One region of the Streptomyces sp. NPDC051243 genome, then DNA from elsewhere that is predicted to be linked to it. Evidence: riboswitches for the same ligand, from Rfam matches in the RefSeq annotation. Region 1 holds a riboswitch; each other region holds the start of a gene.
What was found. Region 1 has a riboswitch for cyclic di-AMP ahead of ACIBAG_RS39875 (LysM peptidoglycan-binding domain-containing protein). Riboswitches for the same ligand answer to the same signal wherever they lie in the genome.
Positions count from the first base shown of each region.

Region 2: it holds a riboswitch for cyclic di-AMP, as region 1 does, so the genes downstream of both, ACIBAG_RS02975 (C40 family peptidase) here and ACIBAG_RS39875 (LysM peptidoglycan-binding domain-containing protein) in region 1, are expected to answer to the same signal.
Region 3: it holds a riboswitch for cyclic di-AMP, as region 1 does, so the genes downstream of both, ACIBAG_RS06770 (transglycosylase family protein) here and ACIBAG_RS39875 (LysM peptidoglycan-binding domain-containing protein) in region 1, are expected to answer to the same signal.

Region 1 covers NZ_JBITES010000021.1:45,539-52,908, forward strand. The annotation lists gene ACIBAG_RS39860 (polyprenyl synthetase family protein) at 1-180, opposite strand, end outside; partial or broken gene ACIBAG_RS39865 (peptide MFS transporter) at 523-1,908, shown strand; partial or broken gene ACIBAG_RS39870 (CocE/NonD family hydrolase) at 1,934-3,732, shown strand; cyclic di-AMP (ydaO/yuaA leader) riboswitch at 4,002-4,187, shown strand; gene ACIBAG_RS39875 (LysM peptidoglycan-binding domain-containing protein) at 4,193-4,924, shown strand; gene ACIBAG_RS39880 (HAD family hydrolase) at 4,956-5,786, opposite strand; gene ACIBAG_RS39885 (carboxymuconolactone decarboxylase family protein) at 5,919-6,380, opposite strand; gene fahA (fumarylacetoacetase) at 6,569-7,370, shown strand, end outside.
Region 2 covers NZ_JBITES010000001.1:674,651-682,020, reverse strand. The annotation lists gene ACIBAG_RS02985 (caspase domain-containing protein) at 1-1,106, opposite strand, end outside; gene ACIBAG_RS02980 (hypothetical protein) at 1,117-1,422, opposite strand; gene ACIBAG_RS02975 (C40 family peptidase) at 1,584-2,951, opposite strand; cyclic di-AMP (ydaO/yuaA leader) riboswitch at 3,008-3,180, opposite strand; gene ACIBAG_RS02970 (NAD-dependent epimerase/dehydratase family protein) at 3,323-4,381, opposite strand; gene ACIBAG_RS02965 (choice-of-anchor D domain-containing protein) at 4,819-7,370, opposite strand, start outside.
Region 3 covers NZ_JBITES010000002.1:620,644-628,013, reverse strand. The annotation lists gene ACIBAG_RS06780 (septum formation initiator family protein) at 1-100, opposite strand, end outside; gene eno (phosphopyruvate hydratase) at 210-1,490, opposite strand; gene ACIBAG_RS06770 (transglycosylase family protein) at 1,806-2,498, opposite strand; cyclic di-AMP (ydaO/yuaA leader) riboswitch at 2,503-2,702, opposite strand; gene ACIBAG_RS06765 (transglycosylase family protein) at 2,901-3,974, opposite strand; gene ACIBAG_RS06760 (cytochrome P450) at 4,143-5,423, opposite strand; gene ACIBAG_RS06755 (nucleoside triphosphate pyrophosphohydrolase) at 5,545-6,534, opposite strand; gene ACIBAG_RS06750 (SurA N-terminal domain-containing protein) at 6,604-7,248, opposite strand.

The DNA.
Region 1 (7,370 bases):
CAGCGGCCGAAATCGCTTTCCACCCGCTCGCACCAGATGCTGGGCGGCCTCGGTGATGAAGGGGACCTCACTCTTGGTGGCTTCGAGCAATCCCTCCTCGACAGCCGCCAATCCGGCCTGGACATCGGCTTCCAGAGCCTGGTCCCGCACGCTCAGCCCGAACGGCCCGACGACGGTCACGAGGGGTCTCCTGTCTGCTGGTGTCTTCTGGCGGTTACACGGTTTGTCGATAGGTCGCTGCCATCACTCAAGTCAGCGTATCCGGTCACGTTTCGATCACCGATGCCGCCCACCCGTCCACCATGGGCGGTATCGGATCACGACCGGTATGTTTTTGATCACCTGATAAGGCCGGATATCTATCGACCTATAGGGAAGCAGCGGCCCGTGTCCCGAGCCGAGGTCGACTTCGAGCCCGGCAGCGGGCCCCCGCCCCGCGACGAACGCGCCTTCTTCGGCCAGGCCAGAGGCCTGCTCACGCTGTCCGGCCTCGAGGTCTGGGAACGCCTCTCGTTGCTCGGTATGCAGGCCATCCTCGTGCTGCACTTCGCCGACGCGGTCTCGTCCGGCGGAATGGCCATGTCCGCGGAAACGGCCGCCTCCGTCTCGGCCGCCTCCGTCTCCGCCGCCTCCGTCTCCGCCTCCTACGGCACCCTCGTCTACCTGGTCTCCATCGCCGGCGGCTGACTCGCCGACCGCGTGCTCGGCTCGCACCGAGTGGTCCCGCTGGGCGGCGTCCTGATCGCCGGCGGCCACTACGCCATGGCGGTACCGGCCGCCGGCACGACCTGGCTGGGCCTCGGCCCGATCAGCGCGGGCACGGGACTGCCCCAGCCCAACGTCGCCACCATGGTCGGCAAGCTCTACCGCACGGACGACGAACGCCGGAACGCCGGCTTCGCGCTCTCCTACGTGGCGATCATCATCGGCGCCTTCGCCGGCCCGCTGATCACCGGCCGGCTCGGCGACCAGAGGAGCTGGCACTGGGGCTCCTCGGCGGCCGCGATCGGCATGCCCTTCGGCCTGGTCCAGTACGTCGTCGGCCGCCGGCACCTGGCCGGCCGGAAGCACGCCGCCGAGTTCGCGCTCGCCCCTGACGCCATGCGCCGGGCGATCCGTCTGATCGCCTCGGGTCCGGCCACCGCCACCGCGCTCGCCGTCCTCCTCGCCACCGCCGGCCGGCTCACCATGGGCCGCTTCGTCGACCTGCTCACCCTCGTCTCGGTGATCGCCCCGGTCGCCTACTTCGCGGTGATGTCCGCGAGCCCACGGGCGACTCCGGAGGAGCGCGGCCGGCTGCGCCCGTACGTCGTCCTCATCCTCGCCTCCACGGCCTTCAACCTCGTCCTCTTCCAGGCGTACTCCACGATGATGGTGCTGGCCTCGACGAACGCCGAGACGACGATCCTCGGCTTCGACTTGCCCGCGAGCTGGTACGCCTCCGCCCTCGGCGCCTTGGCGGTCGCCCTCGCCCCCGTCGTCGCCGCGCTGGGGGTCCGTATGCGGCACCGCCGGCCGCACGCGTCCAACAAGATCGCGATCGGCGCGGCGCTCGGCGGCCTGTCGTTCCTGCTGATGGTGCTGCCGACCGCAGGCCACTCCTCCGACGGCCACCTCATGTCCGTCTGGTGGATCGTGGGTTCGTACCTGCTGCTCGGCCTCGGCGACATCCTTCGGGAGACCTCGGGCATGTCGGCCACGACGAAGCTCGCCCCGGCCGCCTTCGCCGGCCAGACCATGTCCCTGTGGTTCCTCGCCCTCGCCAACGGCATCCAGGCCCAGACGGTGAGGCTCTACGACGACGTCTCCAAGCCCGCCCACTTCGGCGTCAACGGCGCGATCGCGGTGGCCGCGGGGCTGGCCGTGACGGCCGCGGCACCTTGGCTGCGCCGCACGATGCACCCGGTGCGCCGACACGACGGGGGACCCGCTCATGCACATCCGTACGTCCTTCCCCTTCAAGACGACCCATGACGACCTCCGGATCCCGCCCCGGACGGAACCCTGCTGTACGCGCGTCGCGTGTGACGCCCGCTGACCGACGAGCCCGTACCGGCGCTCCTGGAATACCCGCCGTACCGCCTGACCGACTGGACCCGCGCCCCGCGACCACCAGCGCCACCCCTGGTACGCCGGCCATGGCTACGCCTCCGTGCGCGTGGACATCCGCGGGCACGGCAACAGCGAGGGCATGCCCACGGACGAGTACTCGGCGACGGAACTGGCCGACGGGGTCGAGCTCGTCAACTGGCCGGCGGCGCAACCCTGGTGCGGCGGCAGGGTCGGCATGTTCGGCATCTCCTGGGGCGGCTTCCACTCCCTCCAGATCGCGGCCCTCGCGCCCGAGCCGCTCAAGGCGATCGTCACGGTCCGCTCCACGTACGATCACTATGACAACGACGTGCACTACCTGGGAGGTTCCGTCCTCGCGGTAGACATGCACGCCTGGGCGGCGACGATGCTCGCCTTCGTCTCCCGGCCGCCCGATCCGCGGTACGCCGGCGAGGGGCGCGACATGTGGCTGGCGCGCCTGGAGTCCGTCGAGCCGTTCATCCACACCTGACTGGCCACCAGACCCGCGACGGCTACTGGCGGCACGGCAGCGTCTGTGAGGACTACGGCGCGATCGACGCCGCCGTCCTGGCGGTGGGCGGCTGGCACGACCCGTACCGCGACACGGTGCCGCGACTCGTGGAGCACCTGCCCGCCGACCGCGTGCGCGGCCTGATCGGCCCCTGGTCGCATCAGTACCCCGACCGCGGCCTGCCCCCGGGCCCGGCGATCGGCTTCCTCCAGGAGACGCTGCGCTGGTGGGACCACTGGCTCAAGGGCAAGGACACGGGCGTGATGTCCGAGCCCCTGCCGCGCGTGTGCGTCAGCGACTCGCACCGCCCGGCTACGGTGTACGCCACTTCGAGTTCGAAGCGGGCGAGGAGACCTGGGTGTCGGGGCGGCCGAAGGTGCGGCTGCGGCTGACGTCGGAGGTGCCGCGCGGGCAGGTCGTCGCCCGGCTCTGCGACGTGGCGCCGGACGGCTCCTCGACCCTGGTCACCCGGGGCATGCCGAACCTGTCGGCGCGCCACGGCCGCGACCATGCGGTGCCGTAGGAGCCGGGCGCCGCCGGGGACGTGACTTCGAGCTGAGCGGCATCGGCCATGCCTTCCCGCCCGGCCACCGCATCCGCCTCGCCGTCTCCTCCGCGTACTGGCCGTGGATCTGGCCCCGGCCGGACTCGGCGGCGGGCTTCACCCTCGAACCGGCCGGGAGTTCCCTGGAACTTCCAGTACGTGCACGTGCGTTGCACGAGGCAGCGATCACCTTCGAGGAACCCGGAGCAGGCGCCGCCGCTCGGCGTGAACGCCCCCGTCACGCTGGACGAACCGCGCCCCGAGCGGCTCGTCCTACGGGACGTGGCCAAGGGCGAGTGGCGCCTGGAGGTAGACCCTCGGTACGGCGGCACGCGCGTGTACCCCGACGGTCTGGAGTTCACCGAGGAGGCGCTGGAGACGTACACGATCAACGAGTCGGATCCCCTGTCGGCCCGCACCCGCTCGTACTGGTCGATCCACCCACCGCCCGGAGTCGGCGTGGAACGCCACGGTGCGCACTCGCTCGCAGATCAGCTGCGACCGGACGGACTTCATCACCTCCACCGAGGTGATCGGCCTGGAGGGCGAAGAGGTACTTTTCCACCGGACATGGGAGAAACGGACTCCACGGACAGCCGGTTAAACGCGAGTTGGACCCATTGCCCGATTTGCCGCTCTTGTGGATGCCAGTGAGTTGAGTCACGCACGGACGACCGCCCGCCCGACCCGGCACACCGCGTCCTTCCTTGCAGCAAGCGCAAGTTGAAGATTGGCAACCGCAAAGGATCAAGCACCCCATTCACGCCAGACCATGGTCAACCGCACGACGGGCGACCATGGCACTTGTTCCGGGCATGTGCTCTCGCATACGTTCCCGCTCGTCGGGCGGACGCCGAATCCTGCCGCCGCCCGAGTCATCCACCGACGCACTCACACACGCACGGCAGGAGCGGGGGACCCAGGTAAGTCGCCGCACCGGTCGCCTTGATGGCGCACCGGCCGCGGCTAGGGGTGAAGTCGCGCCGCCACACGGCGGCACGGCCGGGCACCTCCCCGCCCGAACCCGACAGCTCACCTCGCAGGCGTCGGAGAGGAACAGCGCCATGGCCCGAGGCAAGCACCGCCGCCCCCGCACCAACCCGCTCACCCGCCACGCCGTCGCCGCCGGAACCGGCACCGCCGCGCTCGCCCTCCCGCTCCTGGGAGTGTCCACCGCGAACGCCGCGGAGACGGCCCAGGCCTCCGCCCCGGCGAAGGTCGGGTCCGTCACGTACACCACGAAGAAGGGCGACACGCTCTACGACATCGCGGACCGGTACGACGTTCAGGGCGGCTGGAAGCAGCTCTACAAGGACAACCGCAAGGCCGTCGGCGACAACCCCCGGCTGATCCACCCGGGCCTCGACCTGAAGGTCCGCGCGACGAAGAAGGCGAGCACGACCGCCGACAAGGCGTCCGCGCCCGCCAAGAAGTCCTCCGTCGCCCAGGCCACCCAGTCCTCCGTGAAGTCGTACCCGAACAACCTCGACGGCTGGATCCGCAACGCCCTGGACATCATGTCCCAAAACGGAATTCCCGGATCCTACGAGGGCATTCACCGCAACATCATGCGTGAGTCGTCCGGCAACCCGTCCGCCATCAACAACTGGGACTCCAACGCCGCCGCGGGCACCCCGTCCAAGGGCCTCCTGCAGGTCATCGACCCGACCTTCGCCGCCTACCACGTGCCGGGCACGGTGTACGACCCCTTCGACCCGGTCGCGAACATCGTGGCCGCGTGCAACTACGCGGCCGCGCGCTACGGCTCGATCGACAACGTAAACGGGCCTTACTAGACAAAAGGCATCTTTGACCGACGAACGCTCCCTACTGGACGAAGTCGGCCAAGATACCCGCGAACAGTCTCTCGAGGACGACGGCGATGCCGTCGTCCTCGTTCGACAACGTGATCTCGTCCGCGACCTCCTTGAGTTCGGGGTGCGCGTTGGCCATCGCGACCCCGCGGGCGGCCCAGTCGAACATCGGGATGTCGTTGGGCATGTCCCCGAAGGCGATGGTCTCGTGCGCCCCGAGGCCGAGGTGCTCGGCGGCGAGCGCGAGACCGGTCGCCTTGGTGATGCCGCATGGCTGGAGTTCGACGGTCCCGGGCCCCGACATGGTGACGGTGGCGAGCGAGCCGACCACCGAACGCGCCGTCGCCGCCAACTCGTCGTCCGAGAGGCTCGGATGACGCAGCAGCACCTTGCTGATCGGCTCGCACCACAGGTCGTCGCGATACTGCACACGTACGGCCGGCAGCGTGGGGTGGGGCATCAGATAGCCGGGCTCGATGAGCGTGAGGCCGTCGACGCCGTCCTGGTCGACGGCCGCGTACACCTGCCCCACCTCGGCCTCGATCTTGCCCAACGCGGTCTCCGCCAACTCCCGGTCCAGCGTGACCGACCACAGCAGCCGGTCCGCGCCGGCGTCATACAACTGCGCCCCCTGTCCGCACACCGCGAGCCCCGTACTGCCCAGGTCGTCGAGGAGCGGTCGCACTCTGGGCGCCGGCCGTCCCGTCACGACGAGGTGCTGCGCACCGGCCGCCGCCACCAGCGCGAGCGCGTCGATGGACCGGTCCGACAGGGTGTCGTCGCCTCGGAGCAACGTCCCGTCCAGGTCAGTGGCGATGAGTGAATATGCGATAGGTGCGGCCATGATCAGAGAATACGGACAGGACGCCCCATCGACTCGACGTGAACCGGACGGCTGCTGTGTTCACATGTGTTGACACCTGCTCCGGTTCGGGTTCGGTTCGCGCGCCGCAACTGCCTGCCGCCTGTTGCGATTTCACCCCCATGTGGTGCCCGCGGGCTCCTTGATGGTGGTGTTGACGCGGTTGAACAGGTTCATCACGCCGATGAGCAGGATGAGAGCCGACAGTTCCTTCTCGGCGAAGTGGTCGGCCACCTCATCCCACAGCGTGTCCGGCACCGACTCGTGGGATCGGTCGGCGAGGCGAGTGACCGACTCCGTCAACTGCAGCGCGGCCCGTTCGGCGTCGGTGAAGTAGGGCGCCTCCCGCCAGGCGGCAACGGCATCGATCCGCTCGTCACTCGCCCCGGCCTTGCGCAGATTGACCGTGTGACCGTGCACACAGGCGCTGCAGCCGTTGATCTGGCTGGCGCGCAGCCCCACGATCTCCACGAGCTCCTGCGGCAGGCCGCTCTCGCCGATCGCCTGGAGGAGGGTTCCGATGCCCTTCATCGCGCCGGGAAGGACGTACGCCGGGTTGGTCATCCGTGCCTGCATGATTCGTGCCTCCTGTGTCAGTACTTCCGTCTTCACTGCACTGACGAGGCGGAGGAAGCAGTTGTGACCGGCAGACAGAAGATTTTTTTGGAGGGTGCCAGAAGCCCAGGACAGCCGACTCACACGTAACGTGTGGCCCGACCACATGGCAATGGCACACGGAGCGGATGAGAGTGAGGCAGCACCCCATGCCCCCCTTCGATCTCCCCGAGGGCGACCCCTTCGGCACGCACAACCTTCCGTACGGCGTCTTCTCCCTCCCCGGCTCGGACTCCGCGCGCAGGGTCGGCGTCCGGCTCGGCGACCACGTCCTCGACGCGGGCAAGGCGGCCTACGCGCTCGGCTCGCCGTACGCCCCGCTGCTCGCCCAGGACTCCCTGAACCCGCTGCTCGCCGCCGGCCGCACCACCTGGTCGGACGTACGGCGCGCCCTGACGGCGTGGGTGACGGTGCCGGCGCACCAAGAAGCCATCCAGGACCTCCTCCATCCGCTGTCGTCAGTGACCCTGCACCTCCCCTTCGAGGTCGCCGACTACGTCGACTTCTACGCCTCCGAGAACCACGCCCGGAACGTCGGCCAGATCTTCCGCCCCGACGCCGCGGACTCCCTCACCCCCAACTGGAAGCACCTTCCGATCGGTTACCACGGCCGCTCGGGCACGGTGGTCGTCTCCGGCACCGATGTCGTACGGCCCTCCGGCCAGCGCAAGGCCCCCACCGAACCGGCGCCGGTCTTCGGCCCGTCGGTCCGCCTGGACATCGAGGCCGAGGTCGGCTTCGTGGTCGGCGTCCCGTCGCAGATGGGCAGGCCGGTGGAACTGGGCGACTTCCGCGAACATGTCTTCGGCCTGTGCCTGCTCAACGACTGGTCGGCACGTGACGTCCAGGCCTGGGAGTACGTCCCCCTCGGCCCGTTCCTCGGCAAGTCCTTCGCCACGTCGGTGTCGGCCTGGATCACCCCGCTGGACGCGCTGGAGGAGGCCCGGGTGG
Region 2 (7,370 bases), on a different contig from region 1:
TCGGTGCCGGCGCTCGGAGATTTGGATCCGGATCCGGAAGGGCCGGCCGTGGCCGAGACATCGGTTCTGGTCTTGCTGGGTTTTTCGCCGTCATTCTTGTCGTTGCCGTTAAGGGAGGCCACGGCCCAGGCCGTTGCACCGAGCAGGCCGAGCAGTCCCAGCACGGAGAGTGGTCGTCGAGCACGCCGGATGCCGAATTTTCTGGTCGGCGCGGAAACACCGGCACCAACGCTCATAGCCGCGCTGTCGTACGTTGCCGCACGCGTGTTCGTGCCCGCGGAGGGGCGAGAGAGTCGCGTCGCCGGAGTCTTTGACACGGGCAGGAAGAAGAACCCGTCGGACGGGATGTCGGTGACGATTCGCAGCGTCTGCGGCTCGCCCCTCTTCCGATATGCGCGGTGCAGCTCTGTCATCCGGTCCTGAACCGCGTCCTTGAACTCGTCGAGGGCGAGCGGCGCGGTCGATGGCCGGGCGGAAAGGACATCCGACAGCGAACGCGAGAAAATGCTGAACGATTCCCCCGGTCCGACACCGGGCACCGCATCCACGGGCGACTCGTGTGTGCGCACGAACAGTGCGAGCTGCGCCGGCGAACAGGCGTATACGTAAGCCACCTTGCGCCGCAACGCCGCGCTGATCTTCTGGCGGCTCCACTGCCTGACCCCCGCCACGCCCATTGATTCCTGATCGATTCCCTCACGGCAGGCATCGATCAGGAAGACCACATGGGCGGCGGGAGTCTCGTCGAGGTGCTGACGCCAGTCGATCGGTACGCATCCCGACTCGAAGGGGTGTGTGTCCTCATCGATGTCCTCCGGTACGAGGTAGTCGCGCCCCCCGGCGTGCACGCCATGCCCGCTGAGCAGTACGAGCAGCGTGTCGCCCGGGCGTGCGCGCCTGAGGAAGCCGATGACCCGGGCGTTCACGTAGTTCGCCGAGATCTGCTTCCCGCCCTCCCGCGCGGCCAGGACCTGGACCTCGTCGAAACCGCGGTCTTCGAGGGCCGATCCGAGACGGGCAAGGTCGCCGGGGATGAAGGGGAGCGGCGAGACGCCGTGCATCTCGTAGTCACTGGCCCCGATGAGCAAAGCCCTGTGACGCCCCATCACGCGCCGGTCACTGCTTGAAGACCAGCACGATGCCGCGGCTGCTCTGCGCCTGCGCGGTACCGATGAACTGCACGCCACCGCTCGCCGTCACCTGAAAGGACAGGTGCGCCTCCCGCAGCGGCAGCGGGCCTCCTCGCGCAGCCGCCTCGCTGAACAGCTGCTGCAACGCGTCCACAGCCTCGGCAAGGTTCCTGCGCAGTGGCCCCAGGGGCACGTTCCGCAGTCTGACCTCGTCGTTTCCGCCGCTGCCGAACAGGCCCATGGAGTCGTCGTCATCCCGGAGCTCTTCGTCGTACGACACCCAGAAAGGCACCGCGGGTTCGTCGGATGGTGCGGCAGCTGATGTCACGGTTCCCCCTCGGCCTTCGCTCGCGAGCCAACTGTACGGAGGGGGAGCGCAGTTCATGTCCCGCGCGGGAAAATAGGGCCCCGAAGAAGTACGAGGCCCTTGTTCTCAGGCAGGTCGTATCACGGTCAGGCAGGTCGTATCACGCTGTGGATCTCCGACTCCCCGGCGAAGTGGATCGACTCCTCGCGTATGACCGCTCCCGGGCCGGGGGCGTGGATCATCATGCCGTTTCCGGAGTAGATGCCGACGTGCCCGGCGTGGAAGAGGACCAGGTCGCCGGGCTCGATGTAGGCGAGGGCGATGCCGCGGCCGGCGGTCGCCTGCTCCTGCGGGGTACGGGGGAGGGCGATGCCGGCGGCCTTCCAGGCGGCCTGGGTGAGGCCCCCGCCGTCGTACGCGTCCGGGCCCGTCGTGCCCCAGACGCAGGGCTTGCCGATCTGGGCGCGGGCGAAGTCGAGGGCCCGCACGGCTCGGGTGTCCTGGGGGGTGGGGGAGGCGGTGGCGGTGCTCGTGACGAGAGCCTGGCTCGTGACGAGAGCCTGGCTCGTGTCCAGGGTCTGGCTCGTGTAGAAGGGCCGGCCCGTGTCGGAGCGGGCCGCCGGGTCGGCCGGGACCGGGGTCAGGTCGGCCGGTCCCAGGTCCTGCAGGGCCTCCCAGCGTGTCTCGGCCGAGGGCTGGGACGGAGCGGGTGTGAGTGCCGTGCTCTGCTGGGTGATGTACGCGGAGAGCAGCTCGCGCGCCCGGTCGAGCTTGCGCTGGTTGTGCTCCTTGGTAGTCCGCAGTGCGGACCGCTGCTGCGGGTCCGCTGCCGAGCCGCCGGTGGGTTCGGCGGTCGGGGCGGGCAGGGCGAGGGCGGTCTGGGTGCTCAAGGCGCTCTGCGTGTCCAGGGCGCTCCAGTCGGTCTCCTGCGGTGCCTCCGGAGCGGGCGGCAGGGCGGCGACGGGGCCGGCGGTCAGCTCCCCCAGAGGCGCCCTCCCCGTGGCCGGCGCGGACGGCAGCTCGGCGACCGGCCCGGCGGGGAGCTCCAGGGCCGCGCGGCGGGAGGCTTCCCGTGCCCGGTCGGTGAGGTCCTCCGGCGTGCGCTCCGTCGGGCGTGTGGGGCGTGTCCCGGTGGGGCGGGCCGGTATTCGGTCGCTAGGCAGCGTCGCCGGGACGGTCGGGCCCACCTTCGAGCGGGCGGCGTCGAACCACTGCCGGGTGACGTTGTCGAGGGCGGGGTCGCCGCGCCTGCTCTCCTCGCCACGGGCCCCTGCGGCGGCTCCGCGCCCGGCGTCCCTCGGCCGGTCGGCGCGCTTGCGGGGTCCCGTCGCCGCCGCGCGGGTGGCGTTGAAGGTCCCCGTGTCGGACTCGGCCTGGTCGTAGAGGGAGCTGACCCGACGGCTGACCTCCTCGCGGCTCGGCGCCTCGTCCCTCGCCGAGGGGGCGGCGTTGGCCGTCTGGGCCAGCAGGGCCACAGAGGTGAGGGCCGCCGACGCGAGTGCGGAATTGCGCATGCCGGGGAGGCTCAATGCCCCCGGACGCGCGGTTCGTTCCGGCGCCATGGGCGACGTACTCCTTCCGTGCTCCGCCTACCGGGTTAGGTGACGGGTTCGGGCGGTTGTCCGGAAGGTGTGCCCTACGGCCCTTGCCTCGAAAGGCGGTTGGGCCGATTCACCCCAAGTTCGGTTGGGTCCCCGGCTCCAGTGGCCCCCGAGGGCGCACCGGACTCGGCGGAGGCCGCACGTCCCGGCGGGGATCGCCGGAGGTCGTCGTGCGGCCTGAGGCGTAACCTAACCAACTTGTGTGTCTCACGTGAAGGTTGACGTGTGAAATGTCCGATACGTTTTTGTGACCTTCGACGCTTGGGGTGGATCTCGGTCCTGGATCACTTCGCGGCGCGTTGGCTCCGCCACGCCTCGTAGTGATCCAGGAGCGTCTGCTCGATCGGGCGGTATGTGATGCCCAGTTCGTTCACGCTGCGGCTGTTGTCCACCCGGAAGCGGATGCCGAGGTGTTTGCGGATGTAGTCCTGGCTCAGCCCGAAGGCCGGTCCCAGGACGCGTACCGGCCAGTGCGGGAGCGCGGTGCGCGGGAGGCGGAGGTCACGGGGGTGCCGGGTCCGGATGATTCGGGACATCTCGTGGAAGGACGTCATGGCCGCGGCGGCGAGGATGTAGCGGCCCTTCGCGGCCGGGTTCTCCGCCGCTGCGATGTGCGCGTCGGCGACCTCGCGCACGTCCACCGTGGTGAAGCTGAAGTCCGGGGCGCCGTAGAAGAAGTAGCCCTTGAACAGTTCCTGAAGCAGGAACAGGCTGCCGGACTCCGAGGCGGGCGTGAGGGAGGGGCCCAGGATGAGGCCGGGATTGACCGACACCATCCGCCAGCGGCCCTGGGCGGCCTCCGCGTCCCACGCCGCGCGCTCCGCGACCGTCTTGGCGTAGTGGTAGGGGTTGTTCTCCACCGTGCTGGTGGTGTTGAAGTACCGCTCCGACAGCACGCCGTCGTCCATGGCCGCGACGTCCGCGTAATCGCCGAAGATCGCACCCACGGTCGAGGTGAGGACGAGCTGGTCGACCGTGTGCGTCCGCTCGATGGCCGCCAACACGTTGCGCGTGCCGAGCAGGGCCGGGTCGACCATCTCCCGGCGGCCGTCCTTGATCTTCTCCGGCACGCGGAAGGGCGATGCCACATGGAACACCACCCGGCAGCCGCTCATCGCCTCGTCGAACGCGCCCGGCGTCAGCAAGTCCGCCTCGAACAGCGACAGCCGGCCCGGATGCGCCTCCTGCATCAACCGCAGCGGCCGTACCTTCGCCGCGTCGGCCGTGCCGCGCACGGTGGCGTGGACGTCGTAGCCGCGCTCCAGCAGCCGTTGGACCAGATGACTGCCGACGAACCCGCTGCCACCGGTGACCAGCACAGGTGCCGACCCCTCTGCGCCCACCCTCACTCCTTCTGCCGTTCTCCCGTACGGAGGCCGGTCGATCACGGTAGCTGCGCTCCCTGTGCACGGCCAGGGGTACCGGGCGACCGACGCTCGGTCAGTCACCAGCGCGCAGGCGGAGTTCGTACTCCGGCTGGATCCTTCGCATGTACCCGGTGTCGTCACGGGAGCGCGCACCCCTGACTCCATGTACAGCCGGTGCAGCCGGTCGAGGGCGTCGTGGTGGAGTTCCAGTTCACGGGTGCGGCGCAGTCCGCCCTCGCGCGCCACGTACCGTGAAGTGTCCACCACCCAGGCCGTTTGGGGTCCAGTCGCAGCGGCTGCCCGGGAAAGGCCTCCACCAGCGCCTCGCCCCAGTCGTCGCCGACCGCCGGGCGGCCGTCGAGGGCCGGGTGCTCGGCCCACTTGTAGAAGAGGTGCGCGTCGAAGAACCCCGGTCACACCCCGGTGCCGAGCAGGGCGGCGGTGTGGGTCCGGCCCAAGCTGTCCGTCACGTGTACCTCGCCGGTGCGGGTGCCCTTCGCCGTCGGAAGGAAGATCACCCTGATTCGGCAGTAACCGTTCGGCCGCAGCGCACCGCACGAGTGGTCGTGGCGGAAGTCGCCGCTGACCGAGAGACTCTGGATCGTCAGTTCCGTGTTCCCGGTGTTGAACAGCAGGAGGTCCTGACGTGCGCTGAACGTGCCGACCGGCTGTGAACCGAACACCAGCCCCGGCGGGTCGAACGTCACCACGGTGCCGAGACCGGTGCCGGTCAGCGGCACCGAGAGGCCGGGCACGGGAGCCGCGCAACGTACGACGAGCTCGGCGTCCCGTGGGCCGATCGCCGTCGGCAGGAAGGTCACCTCGACCACGCAGGTTCCTCCTGGGGCCAACGGTCCGCCGGTGCAGCCCTGTTGGACCGTGTAGTCGCCCGCCGCGGCTCCCATGACCGCTGCCGAGGTCACGGTGATCGGACCGGTTCCGTTGTTGGTCAGGGTCACCTGCTGAGGCGCGGCCGCGGTGCCCACGCGCTGCGGCGGGAAGCCGACCGCGGTCGGGTCGGCCCCGCACACGGGCGCCGGGACGCCCGTGCCGGTGAGCGCGACGGTGCGGGGGCTGCCGGAGGCGTTGTCGGTGATCCGCAGCTCGGCGCTGCGGGCCCCGAGAACGCTCGGGGTGAACAGGACGGCGACCGTGCACGACCGCTCCGGTGGGATGGTCTCCCGCCGGCACCGGTCCTCGGTGACGCTGAAGTCACCCGCGTGCGGCCCCACGAGATCGACGGCACCGATCTCCAGATCGAGCACGCCCTCATTGCTCACCGTCAGTGTCCTGGGGAGCCCGTGGGTGGAGAGCGGCTGGTCGCCGAAGGCGAGTGCGCCGGGGTTCAGCAGCGTGATCGGGGCGGCCACGCCGGTGCCTTCCAGCGCTACGGCGACGGGGCCGTCCAGCGTGTCGGCGTCGACCACGAGCGTGCCGGCCAGCGGGCCGGAGTGTCCCGGGCTGAAGACGACGTCCAGTGTGAGAACCCCACCGGGTGGCAGGGCGGTGCCGGGCAGCGGTGTGGTGACACGCCACTCCCGGCTGACCGCGAGGCTGACCCGTGCCGCCGGGCGGGATCCGGTGTTGGTGACCGTGAGCCGTTGCGGCGGACTGACCGTCCGGATCGCCTGCGGGCCGAACGCCAGCCGGGCGGGCGCCACTTCGAGGCGCGGTCCCACTCCCACCGCGCTGATCCTGAGGGTGCGGCGGTCGGTGAACCTGGACGGCGCGGACGTATCACTCGTCTCCAGGACCAGCTCCGCCTGCGCCGGGCCGACGGTGCGCGGAGAGAACCAGACGAGGAAGGAGCGCGACGCACCCACCGGGACCAGGCGGTCCGACAGGACCACCGGCGCGCCGAAGCCCTTCGGGGCGCCGTCGTCGTCGATGAACAACTCGTCGATGACGGCGTCGATCGACCCCTCGTTGCGAACGATCACGGTCCGGGTCGCCGTGGCTCCGGCCTCGACCTCCCCGAACGCTACGTCCCGCCCGGAACCCGGCGGTACGAGCGCCACGGAGAAACCACGTACGTTCGCGCGCAGGTTCACATGGAAGCCGCCCAGGTCCGCGGCGTTGGTGTGGACCAGCAACGAACCGGTGTGGAGGCCCGTTTCGGTCGGGGTGAACCTCACCTCCAGCACCGCGAGACCACCTCGGGAAGCGGGCGACCCGGTGATGGTCACGTCCAGGTTCTTCTTCCTGCCGCGCGTGCCCGTCAGCGGTGAGTCGGGCTCGTCCTCGGTGCGGAAGTCCCCGGAGAATCCCTCCGAGGAGATGCTCAGCCCCCCGGTCCCGACGTTCTTGCAGAAGATCCGTGCCGTCCTGGTCCTGCCGATGTCGAAGGTCCCGAGGTCCCAGACGGGTTGGGGCACCTCCAGGACGTTGGTGCCCACCGGCAGGTCGGGCACGTCGGGGGCGGTCGCCGGGCGCCCGATGTAGACCTCGGCCAGGGGATACTCGGCCTGCAGCCGGACGAACCGGCCCACGGAGGGGGTGCCCTCCAGGTCGACGAGGAACAGCAGGTAGTAACCGGGCGGCGCCACCCGGCCGTTCGGTGGCATCAGGACGGTGATCGCGTCGTCCTCCCGCCGTGTGATGTGCAGGGCGACGAGTCGCTGGTCGGGATTGAACGCGTGGGTGGCCGAGCCGCAGCGGATCAGGTGCACGCGCAGGATCCTGGCCGCCTGGGGCGTGGGGACCCGGAACTCCTGGCCGTGTCCGGCACCCATCAGCAGCCTGCCGACAGCGGGGCGCGCAGCGGGCAAGACCTCCCCCGACGCGTCGCGAGTGAAGAGGTACGGCGGCGAGTAGATCTCGATCCGCAGCTCCCGCGCGTCTCCCTTCGACGGGTCGTCCTTGCGGACTCCGCCCTGATTGCGGTCGCTGTCGTGGTTGGAGCCGGCGATCCAGACCCGGCCGTCGGCCAGGAGCAGCGCCACCGAGTGATAGACCCGCGCGATCC
Region 3 (7,370 bases), on a different contig from region 1:
GCCGCTTGGTCTGGGAGCGGTAGACACGGGCCGCCGTCTGCTCGCCGAGCAACCGGATCCTGGTCGCGGTGGAGAACCGGTCCCGGTCCTTCACGGCCATTTTCCCCGCCTCCCGTTTCACACGCGTACGTCCCCGCACACGGTACGGGACCGAGTACGGGGACGTACGTATGACTGGCTAAGGCTTAACCCGGTATGGGTCAGCCTGGTCAGCCCTTGTACCGCGGGAAGGCCGAGCGGCCGGCGTACACCGCCGCGTCGTCGAGGATCTCCTCGATGCGCAGCAGCTGGTTGTACTTGGCGACGCGCTCGGAGCGGGCCGGGGCGCCGGTCTTGATCTGGCCGCAGTTGGTGGCGACGGCCAGGTCGGCGATGGTGACGTCCTCGGTCTCGCCGGAGCGGTGGGACATCATGCACTTGAAGCCGTTGCGCTGGGCGAGCTCGACGGCGTCCAGGGTCTCGGTCAGCGAGCCGATCTGGTTGACCTTCACCAGCAGGGCGTTGGCCGCGCCCTCCTCGATGCCGCGGGCCAGGCGCTCGGGGTTGGTGACGAACAGGTCGTCGCCGACGAGCTGGACCTTGTCGCCGAGCTTGTCGGTGATGGTCTTCCAGCCGTCCCAGTCGTCCTCGAACAGCGGGTCCTCGATGGAGACGAGCGGGTACGCGTCGACGAGCTCGGCGTAGTACTCGGTCATCTCGGCGGCGGAGCGCGCCTTGCCCTCGAAGAGGTAGGAGCCGTCCTTGTAGAACTCGGACGCGGCGACGTCGAGCGCCAGGGCGATCTGCTCGCCGGGGGTGTAGCCGGCCTCCTTGATGGCCTCGAGGATGAGGTCGAGGGCCTCACGGTTGGAGCCGAGGTTGGGGGCGAAGCCGCCCTCGTCGCCGAGGCCGGTGGCCAGGCCCTTGCTCTTCAGGACCTTCTTGAGGGTGTGGTAGACCTCGGCGCCCCAGCGCAGCGCCTCGGAGAAGGTCTCCGCGCCGATCGGGGCGATCATGAACTCCTGGATGTCCACGTTGGAGTCGGCGTGCGAGCCGCCGTTCAGGATGTTCATCATCGGCACCGGCAGCAGGTGCGCGTTCGGGCCGCCCAGGTAGCGGAAGAGGGGGAGGTCGGAGGCCTCGGAGGCGGCGTGGGCGACGGCGAGGGAGACACCGAGGATGGCGTTGGCGCCGAGCGAGCCCTTGTTGTCGGTGGCGTCCAGGTCGAACATGGCCTGGTCGATCAGGCGCTGCTCGGTGGCGTCGTAGCCGACCAGCTCCGGGCCGATCTGCTCGATGACGGCGAGGACGGCCTTCTCGACGCCCTTGCCCAGGTAGCGGTTGGTGTCGCCGTCGCGGAGCTCGATGGCCTCGAAGGCGCCCGTCGAGGCGCCGGACGGAACGGCGGCACGACCCGTGCTGCCGTCGTCGAGGCCGACCTCGACCTCGACCGTGGGGTTGCCTCGGGAGTCCAGGATTTCCCGGGCTACGACGACGTCGATGGACGGCACGAGCATCTCCTTCTTGGGATGTGACGCGGGTACGCAGACCGCGGTGGGTGCTGCGAGATGAGCCTAACCGGCTCCGGCGGATCGGCCAGCGGTCGACCGCCCCGTGGACGGAACCGAGAGCGAATTGTTTCCGAACGGAACAAAAACGCGGTGCGGAGTTCCGGGGTCCCGGGGGAAAAGAAAACCCCGCCCCGGTGCGTACGGGGGAAGACGCACCGGAGCGGGGAGCCCGTGGGGACGGGGGTGGCCCTCACGAGGTCTTCACTATGAGGTCCACGGATGTGAGGGCGCAGTGGTTCAGCTACCGAGGCACTGTTACTTCAGGTGCAGCTGCTGACCCGGGTAGATCAGATCGGCGTCCTCGACGATGTCCTTGTTGAGCTGGAACAGCTTCTCCCAGCCGCCCTTGACGTTCTGCTTCTCGGCGATCGTGCTGAGGGTGTCACCCTTGACGACCTTGTACTCGCCGTCGCCCTTCTTGACCTTCTTGCCGGTCGGGGTGGTGACGGTCTTGCTCGACTTCTTCTCGGCGGCCGGACGCTCGGCGGAGCGGGAGGCCGACTGCTGCTCGGTGGAGCGGGTGGTGCTCTCACTGCTCTGCGAGGAGCCGCCGGCGGAGGAGCCGGTGTAGGCGGCGCTGGACAGGCCGGTGCCGCAGTGCGGCCAGGCGCCCTTGCCCTGGCCCGCGAGGACCTTCTCGGCTATCTCGATCTGCTGGGCCTTGGTGGCCTGGTCGGCGGTGGCGGCGTACTTCGTGCCGCCGTACGCGGCCCAGGTGGAGGCGGAGAACTGCAGACCGCCGTAGTAGCCGTTGCCGGTGTTGATCGACCAGTTGCCGCCGGACTCGCACTGGGCGACGGCGTCCCACTCCGAGGCGGTGGCGGCCGAGGCGCTGCCGGCCGCCATCAGCGGGGCGGCGACGGCGGCGGCGCCGGTGACGCCGACGACGGCGATGGCGCGAGCGGCCTTGGACGGACGACGGTGCTTGCCCTTGCTGGAAAACAGCATGGAGAGATCCCCTCACCGACGCCTGCGAGGTGAGCTGTCGGGTTCGGGCCGGTTGAGTTGCCCGGCCGCGCACGTTCGCCTTCCGGCTCCCGCTGCGCGACTTCACCCCAAGCCGACTCCGGCCGTGCGGCCCCGAAGGGCCTCAACTGCCGGACCCGGCGCAAACCTTGGGTCCCCCGCTCCTGCCTACGGCGCTTGACGCGACGACTGTTCCCGTACGGCCGCCGGCAGGATTCGGCGTGACGGCTGTCGGGGCTCGCACTGGTGGCGAGCGATCACGACCGTAGACACTCGATTCCCGGAATTACAAAGACGATCAGGGCTTCTGAGATCTATCTCTCACTGCAGCTAAAACGGACATTCAGGAGCGAAGTGGGGCGCGAACTCCCGCTGCTTTTCGCCCTATTCGGCAGGGACTTCGAGGGTCTGACCGGGGAAGATGTGGTTCGCGTCAGCGCCGATGTCCTGCTTGTTCGCCTGGTACAGCGCCCGCCACCCGCCGTCGAGGTCAAGGGAGTCGGCGATCGAGGCGAGAGTGTCGCCGGCACGGACGGTGTACGAGGCATGGCGGCCGGAGGACTTGACGGCGCCGTCGGCAGCCCCGCTCTCGTCGGCACTGGCACCGCGATGACGCCCGGAGCCGGCCGCGGAATCGGCCTTCGCGGCGTCGACGGCGCCGGTGTCGACAAGACCCCAGGAGCCCGCCCCCTGCTCCGAGTTGCCCTGGTCGTCACTTGTCGGCGTCCCCGTGGGGGAGCCGTCGGGCGACTGGGAGATCTCCGCGCCGTCGGATGTGCCGGACTTTGCGGAGCTGTCGGCCGTGGAGGGGGAAGCAGGCGAAGAGGAGAGATTCTCGGACGATTCGGACGAATCACCCGAAGAACCGCTCGACGAGCCGGGCGAATTCGAGGCACTGGAGGAGCTCGAGGAGTCCGAGGAGCTGTTCGACGACTCATCGGATTCCGACGAACCGGACGAACCCGACGAGCCGGATGACTGGGATGAGCCGGATGAGTTCAATGAATCGAGCAATCCGGAGGATCCGGATACTTCGGACGGGGAGTCCTCCTCCACGCCGGTGTCTAGGTCGACCGAGCCCGACTCCTTGGTGAGCCCGCTGAGCAGTCCGCAGGTGCGCCAGGCGCCGACACCCCGGTCCGCGAGGATCTTCTGGGCCACGGCGATCTGCTGGGAGCGGCTCGCCAGGTCGGGGCTCGCGGCATAGTCGAGGCCGCCGTACTTGTCCCAGTCCTCCTGGGTCAACTGCAGTCCGCCGTAGCGTCCGTTGCCGGTGTCGGCGCTCCAGGAGCCGCCGCTCTCACAGTCGGCCACCTTGTCCCAGACGCTGCCGTCGGCGGCGCTCGCACCCGTGGCGCCGAGGAGCGGGATGGCGATGGCGGAGCCGGTCACTCCGGCCGCGACGAGGAGAGCCGGAGCCTGACGGGGGCGTCGGTGACGACCGTTCCCGGAGAGCATGCGGGGACCTTTCGCGAGACAGCAGTGAACACGGCGCCCGAAAACCTGTGCGCCATCGTTGATCCGTGAAGTTATCGGCAGACGATCACTTGTCACAAGTTAATGCCGCGCAGATCACGTGAAGATCACAGACTTGAGCGCGCGTCACGTCTGCGGTGGCGGACGAACTCACCCAAGCGGGGTGAACTCCACCGGAAGCGTGCGCAGTCCGCGCATGATGAGGCCGCCGCGCCAGCGCAACTCGGCCGGATCCACGGCGAGTTCCAGATCCGGCAGCCGGGTGAGGAGTGTGGCGAGGGCGGTCTGGCCCTCCAGACGGGCGAGCGGGGCGCCGAGGCAGTAGTGGATGCCGTGGCCGTAGCCGAGGTGCTGGTTGTCGCGGCGGCCGAGGTCCAGGACATCGGGGTCGGCGAACCGCTCCGGGTCCCGGTCGGCGGCGGCCAGGACGACGAGAACGGGGTCGCCGGCCGCGATGTGCTGCCCGCCGATGGTGAGGGGCTCGGTGGCGAAGCGCCACGTGGCGAGTTCGACGGGGCCGTCGTAGCGCAGGAGTTCCTCGATGCCGGTTTCCAGGAGGGCGGTGTCGTGGGCGGCGAGGGAGGTCTGCAGGCGGGCGCGCTGCTCGGGGTGGGTGAGCAGGGCGTAGGTGCCGTTGCCGATGAGATTGACGGTCGTCTCGAAGCCGGCGAACAGCAGGATGAAGGCCATGGCGGCGGCCTCGTTCTCGGTGAGGTGCTCGCCGTGGTCGGAGGCGCGGATGAGGCCGGAGATGAGGTCCTCGCCGGGGGTGGGGGCGTCGGGGAGTGCCTCGCGCTTGCGGTGGATGAGGTCGGCGAGATAACCGCGCATCTTCTTCACGGACCGCGCGACGCCGCCCCTCGGCCCGCCCTGGTGGCGGATCATCATGCCCGCCCAGTCCCGGAAGTCGTCCTGGTCCTCGCGGGGGACGCCGAGCAGGTCGCAGATGGCGTAGATGGGGAGCGGGAAGGCGAACTCGTGGATGAGATCGGCGTTCCCCTTCTGCGCGAACCCGTCGATGAGGTGGTCCGTGAGCTCCTGCACGCGCGGGGCGAACTCGGCGACCCTGCGGGGCGTGAAGGCCTTGGAGACGAGCCGGCGCAGGCGGGTGTGGTCGGGCGGGTCGATGTTGAGCAGATGCGTCATCAACTCGGCCTTGCGCTCGCCCGGGATACCGGTCTTGCCCTTGGCGTGGGCCGGTTCGTCATGGTGGGCCGGGTTCTTGGACAGACGGCTGTCGGCGAGGGCTTGCTTCGCGTCGCCGTAGCGGGTGACCAGCCAGGCCTCTACGCCGCTGGGAAGGCGCGTGCGGTGCACCGGGGCGTGCTCGCGGAGCCAGGCGTAGGCGGGATAGGGGTTGGTGGCGAACTCCCAGGTGAAGAGGTCGGGGGGTTCGGGGGTGGGGCTGGTGCGGCTGGGTCGGTCGGTCACTCCTTGACGGTATCCGCCCGCCCGGCGAGCACGTTCCGCGCGGCGTGGTCCCCGGGCGGGAGAGCAGCCAGGCGGAAGGCGCACGCTGCCGGGGCGTGGACGGACCGGACCGCGTCCGGTGTCAGGTCACCGGACCTCTGCCCTCGCTCTCCACCTGACGGATCTCGTCCCGGAACGCCCGCGCCGCAACCCGCAGTGCCGCCTCCGGGTCCACCCCGGCCGCCTCCGCCCGCACCGCCATGGCCAGCAGCTCGTACCCGACGCCCTCGCCCGACGGCAACGGCACCTCCAGGCCCGCCGTACGCACCCGCGACGCCAGCTTCGCCGCGAGGGCGAGGCCCGGCTGGCCCAGGGGTATGCCCTCGGTCACCGACTCCCGCTGCTTCTCGACGGCCTTCGTGCGCAGCCAGTGCTCCTTGACCTCCTCGGGGGTCGTCGCCGTCTCGTCGCCGAAGACGTGCGGGTGGCGGTGGATGAGCTTGGCGACGATGCCGCCGGCGACGTCGTCGATGGAGAAGGGGGCCTGCGGGTCCTCCTCCGCGATACGGGAGTGGAAGACGACCTGCAGCAGGACGTCGCCCAGTTCCTCGCGCAGCTCGTCGCGGTCGCCGTCCTCGATCGCCTCGACCAGTTCGTACGCCTCCTCGATGCCGTACTTCGCCAGGCCCTTGTGGGTCTGCTGGGAGGACCAGGGGCACTCGGCGCGGATGCGGTCCATGACCTGGACGAGGTCGAGGAGGCGGGCGCCCGGGAGGTCGTAGGAGGCGGGGAGCAGTTCCAGTTCCGGCATGCTGACGCGTCCCGAGCCCGCGAGTCGTGCCAGGCCGTCCGTCAGAGCCGGCTCACCCTCGCCCGTCGCGACGACCACGACCGTGTGGCCGCCCGCGCAGGCGGCGATCAGTTCCTCGGCGGTCGGGGCGGCCTCGTCGACCGTTATCCCGGCCTCGCGCAGATACGGCAGCTGCGGGTGCGCGCCGTCCGCGCACAGCACGCGGTCGGCGCCGTGCAGCGCCTGCCACGCGGGCCAGGACAGCAGGCCGGGCGCCACCCGGTGGCTGGTGGTGAGCAGGACGATGCGGCCGGGGGCGGCTTCGGAGCTGGTTGCGTTCACGATCCGAACGTAACCCACGTCGCCGACGGCACCCCGAGTTGTCCACAGGCCGGGGGCCGCCGTCTGCCGTCACATCGGCTGCTGGATCCCCGCCGCCGTCACCTCACGCACCCACGGCGTCTTCGCGTCCGCCCGGCTGCTCTTCTTGACGTCCCAGGTGCCGTAGCGCGGGTTGAGGTCGATGTCGAGTTTCCTGGACGCCTCGGACAGGGCGTTCCAGAAGGCGGGCTTGCCGGTGTCTGTGCCGAGCGAGGTGGCGAGCTTCTGGGCCTCGAGCTGGAGGCGGAGGTTCTCGTCGAGGCGCTGCGGCGGGATGCCGTACTGCTGGAGCCAGGCCGCCTCCAGCGCCTTGGCGCCGCCGACCTGGCTCTCCAGGTCGGCACGCATCCCCTGGAGCTCCTTGCGGGTGACGGTCACGCCGGCGTCCTGGGCGGCGCGGTGCAGCACCCGGTCGAGGACCATGGTGTGCAGGACGTCGCGCGGGAGGGTGCCGGACTTGGCGACGACCTGCGCGTACTGTGCCTCGTCCGGTACGGCCGCGCGCTGTGCCGCGCGTACCCCGTCCACCCTGTTCTCCAGCTGCGCGACGGTGATCCGCTGGCCGCCGACCACGGCCGCCGCGCCAGGGTGCGCATCGTTTCCGCAGGCCGTGAGGAGCGGCGCCGCGGCGATCGCGGCGGAGAGGAGGAGCGCGGTGCGACGGCGGCGGTGCAAGGAGACCTCCCGAGGAAGAGCTTGTGCGACGGTGCACAAAGTCTTGCGGTGATCGATGGTAGGCAGTGGGCAAGCTCTGGCCAACCCATTCGACCAACGATTCACCAGGACTTCGGGCACCG